Regions from separate parts of the Oribacterium sp. HCP3S3_B9 genome, predicted to be linked through region 1. Evidence: predicted binding sites of a transcription regulator. Region 1 holds the regulator's gene; the other holds the start of a gene.

What was found. The regulator HrcA, encoded in region 1, represses chaperone genes, less so after heat shock. The targets are predictions, from matches to a motif close to TGTTAGCACTCNNNNNNNNNGAGTGCTAACA.
Region 2: ACTNC3_RS04690 (Hsp20/alpha crystallin family protein) is a predicted target of HrcA. The motif match lies at 763-793, and genes of this name have one in related genera.

What each region holds. Positions count from the first base shown of each region.
Region 1 is NZ_JBQHVY010000008.1:44,529-46,936, forward strand. It holds gene dnaK (molecular chaperone DnaK) at 1-192, opposite strand, end outside; gene grpE (nucleotide exchange factor GrpE) at 321-968, opposite strand; gene hrcA (heat-inducible transcriptional repressor HrcA) at 1,022-2,059, opposite strand; gene ACTNC3_RS05895 (3D domain-containing protein) at 2,264-2,408, opposite strand, start outside.
Region 2 is NZ_JBQHVY010000005.1:98,239-100,646, reverse strand. It holds gene ACTNC3_RS04700 (helix-turn-helix transcriptional regulator) at 1-49, shown strand, start outside; gene bilS (flavodoxin family protein BilS) at 143-625, shown strand; gene ACTNC3_RS04690 (Hsp20/alpha crystallin family protein) at 961-1,401, shown strand; gene ACTNC3_RS04685 (Hsp20/alpha crystallin family protein) at 1,666-2,082, shown strand; gene ACTNC3_RS04680 (RidA family protein) at 2,288-2,408, opposite strand, start outside.

The sequences.
Region 1 (2,408 bases):
ACGATCTGCGTTGGTGACGGCCTGACGCTTTGCAGGCTCACCGACGAGACGCTCACCATTCTTTGTAAAAGCAACGACAGACGGGGTTGTTCTCATACCCTCTGCGTTTGCGATGACGGTCGGCTTACCACCTTCCATAACAGCTACACAGCTGTTTGTCGTACCTAAGTCAATACCAATAATCTTTCCCATAACAATATCTCCTTTATCTAAAACGAAATTATAAAAACTTGTAATCTATCTACTTGCCATCACCGGATTGCTTCCGCGCTCTGGTGAAGGTGCTTCAAACGCCGGTTTCCCGGCGGAATGAACATACTTTATTTTTTAACCTTGACCATCGAGTGACGAACCACCTGGCCCTTGTAGGTATAGCCCTTCATCAGGTCCTGGGTGATCGTATCCTCTTCGGCATCACTTTCGGTATCGGTCATCACGGCGTTGTGCAGATTCGGATCGAACTTCTCGCCTTCTGCCGGAATGACCTTTACATCGAGGTCCTCAAGCATCTTTTCGAGCTGCTTATAGATACCACGTACGCCCTTCGTAAAGGCGTCGCCCTCATCCTCCGGATCCACGGTACCGAGCGCACGCTCGAAATTATCGACCACTGGAAGCAGCTTCTCGATGACCTCGCGTGCACCGAAGTCGAAGTTCTGTGACTTCTCCTTCTCGGTCCGCTTACGGTAATTATCGAACTCGGCATAGAGGCGGATGTACTTATCCTTCTGCTCTGCCAGCGCGTCCTCATACTTCTTTTTCAGCTTTTCGGTGTCTGCATCCGAAGCTTCAGCTGACGCACTCTGCTCTGCATTCTCTGCCTCTCCGGCATCCTTTGCATCGCTCTCCGTCGTTTCTGTATCCTTCACAGCATCTGCTGCCGGAGCTTCCTGCTCCGCCGTCTTTCCTGCATTTGTCTCCTCGGTGCCCTGCTCCTCGGAAGACTTCTTTAACTCTTCGTCTATCAAGATAACCTCCTATCACATCCTGTCCGGATGTTCCGTTCATTCTCTGTACATCTCTATGAACGAAATGCCTGATCCATCTCTCCCTGAATCTTCGAGAGAACCTCCAGCACTTTTTCGTAATCCATGCGTTTCGGCCCGATCACACCGATCGTTCCTCGAAGCCCGTTACCGAGCTCATAATTTGCGGTGACCACGGAGCAGTCCGCCATGTTTTCCATCGGTGATTCACTGCCGATGTATACCTGAATCTGATTTTTCTTTTCCGGCTCGTTTCCCTGCACCTCATGGACCAGCTCGGCGAGCTCGACCTTCGATTCGAAGGCATTGATGAGGCGGGAAGCATTGTCCGACTCCGTGAGCTCCGGATACTTGAAAATATTCGTAGCACCGGACGTATAGATGCGTGCATCCCCGGATCGGATATCCAGTATGCTGATGATCGCCTGAAGGATCGCACCCACTGCATCCTTATGCTGTGTCCGGGCGAGGATCTGTCCGATCCGCCCCTCGGTGATTTCTTCACCACTCAGGCCATCCAGTGTGTCGTTCAGGAGCATGTTGATACTCAGCATACGGTTAAAGTCCAGCTCATCCTGTCCGCTCAGCATCACCGTTGCGGTTCGAACGATGTTGCCCTGCATCATGATGACGAGAAGCACTCTTCTCGCATCCACGATCGACGTCTGGATGAACTTGATCTTATTCGTATGGATCGACGGCTCGGTGACCACCGCAGCGTAGTTAGTATCCTGTGCCAGGTTCTTTACGAGCTGCTTCAGGGTCGTCTCCAGCTTATCGACCTTCTCGAACATCTCCGTTTTCACATCATCGATTTCATGCTGATGATGCTCCATCAGCTGATCGACATAGAAGCGGTATCCCTTATCACTCGGGATACGACCGGCGGAGGTATGCGGCTGCATGATGTAGCCCATTTCCTCGAGGTCGCTCATCTCGTTACGGATCGTAGCAGAACTAAGGCTGAGTCCGGAATACTTGCTGATCGTACGCGAGCCGACCGGTTCACCGGTCTCCAGATAGTTTTTAATAATCGTTGTAAGGATGACCACCTTACGCTGATCCAGCTCCATCTCTGCCACCTCCTCTTTGCCTGTTAGCACTCGAAATATCGGAGTGCTAACATCTATTTGCTATATTACTCGATTTTGGAATGATGTCAAGGATTAGCCTCGATGAATTTGTGAAAAAATCGTGAAGAAAGGGAGCCGACCGCTATGGCCAGCTCCCCTTCTTCACGATATTCTGTTTTTTAAATTCCGTCGAATCGAGGGCGCTTACGGAAGGACGTATACGTCGGCATACGCAAGTATGTTTCGCGCCTCCGCATGGGTGTTATAAAACACATCGATGTGTGCCCCACGCACTCCACCGCCACAGTCCTCTGCGACGTACTCATGGCCGTTGATCAGAAGATGCGTG
Region 2 (2,408 bases), on a different contig from region 1:
CTGCAAGGCACTGAACCGGACACTGGATGAACTGTTCTGGGAGGCGTGAATGGAAACAATCAGATTTCAGATACATAAAGAAAAGCATAAGCTGTACTCAGCGATGAGAGAGGAGAGGACGATGAGTGAAGAAAGATAGGCTATTATTTTTAGTAGTTTAACAGGTAATACAAGAAAACTTGCGGATACGATCCATGAGACACTGCCGGCAGCGCTGTGTGATTATTTCGGCGAAGCGAAATCTGCAGAAACGAACGCAGAATTGGTCTATGTGGGCTTCTGGACGGATAAGGGAACGGCGGATAAGGCGTGCTTAGAGCTTCTCAGAAAGCTTCGAAATAAAAAAATTTTTCTATTTGGAACCGCGGGCTTCGGTGGGAGCGAAGCGTACTATCAGAAGATTCTTACCAATGTACATGCCGCCATCGATGGAAGTAACACCGTCGTCGGAGAGTACATGTGCCAGGGTAAAATGCCTCAGTCTGTACGGGACCGCTATGTGAAGATGAAGGAAATGCCAGATGCAAAGCCGAATCTGGATGCGCTGATCGCGAACTTCGATCGAGCACTTTCACACCCGGACGAGGCAGATCTGAATGACCTTCGAAGAAAGATTACAGGATGAGGCATTCCCCCCGGAATCAGTAAACACAAATAAGGATGACCGGAAAGCCGCCGTTAAAATGCCGGATAGAGTAAAACAGTGCCGGATACGAATGGTAAAATGATGAGTTCCAGATCGACACAAAAAGTTCACAAAATAATTAGCACTCTCCTCTTGAAAGTGCTAACAAAACGAGTATTATGTTAGTTGTAAGGAGAAAAGGAACAGAAAGCAAAGGAAAAGCAATCCGAAAGGAAGCGCATTCCGAGCCGGTGGTTTCGAAACTCTGAAACATAAAGCATTCGGCGATGGGACAGAATCCCGGAGTCCGGTTATACAGGAGGTAAGTGATTATGATGTATATGCCTAGTATTTTCGGTGAGAACTTAATGGATGATTTCTTTAATGATACAAGCTGGCTTGGTTATGAGCCTGCCTACAGCAAGTCGACAGCGAATCTCATGAAGACGGATATCGAGGAGCATGAGAACAACTACGAGATGAAGATCGATCTTCCGGGCTTCAAGAAAGAAGATCTGAAGCTTCAGCTGAAGGATGGTTATCTGAACATCTCTGCTTCGCATAATGAGAACAAGGATGAGAAGGATAAGAGCGGCAAGGTCGTTCGCCAGGAGCGTTACACCGGCTCGATGCAGAGAAGCTTCTACGTCGGTGAGAATGTAAAGCAGAGCGACATCGCTGCGAAGTTTGAAAATGGTGTTCTGGCACTGACCGTTCCGAAGGTGGAGCCGAAGAAGGAAGTGCCGGAAGAGAAGTACATCGCTATCGAGGGCTGATTCCCTCGCGGGCGGTGTCCCGATGGCGCAGGTGGATGGTCGTGTGGTCCTTCGCGGGCGGTGTCCCGATGGAGACATTGGCCTCCATCCGTAAGTTCTGAACTACATCCAGAGCTGCTCTACAGTTCTCTCTGAGAGCTGGAAAACAGAGCGGTTCGCATCCGTTCGATGAACGGACAGGAAGAACCAGAAGTAAATAAACAGGAGGATATGAATATGTTTATGCCTAGTGTATTTAGTGATGGTGATGATGTGATGAATGAGATGATGAACGAGTGGGGTAATGACTGGAATAAGAACTTCTTCGGTAAGCACAATCCACTGTTTGGTAAGCGTGCACGGAACCTGATGAAGACCGATGTGAAGGAAACCGATAACAGCTATGAGCTGGAGGTCGATCTTCCGGGCTTCAAGAAGGATGAAGTAAAGCTTCAACTGTCCGATGGCTATCTGACCATCTCCGCGGAGAAGGGTCTCGACAAGGACGAGAAGAAGCACGGCAGACTGATTCGCCAGGAGCGTTACGAGGGTGCGATGCAGCGGTCCTTCTATGTAGGTGATGGACTTACGGAGGACGATGTGAAGGCATCCTTTGCAAATGGTGTGCTGAAGATCAGTCTTCCGAAGGCAGAAGCGAAGAAGGCACTGCCGGAAGAGAGCTATATCGAGATCGAGGGATGATACCCGAAAAGCAGTTGCCCGATGAATGCAGGGTGCTTCAGTGAGTGGCTGCACGAACATCTATAGAATGCCCAGACCCTGCGAGGCAGAAATCGCAGTTCATATATACACAATCACTTAAGCCGGGTGGACACGTAAAGTGCCCGCCCGGTTTTTGTTTAATAAAAAACGACTGGATACACGGTGTATCCAGCCGGTTTTTTCATTACAGCTCTGCGATCGCCTCAATCTCACAAAGCACGCCCTTCGGCAGGGTCTTGACGGCGACACAGCTGCGTGCCGGCTTCGAGCTGAAGTACCGCTCGTAAACCGCATTGAAGGCCGCG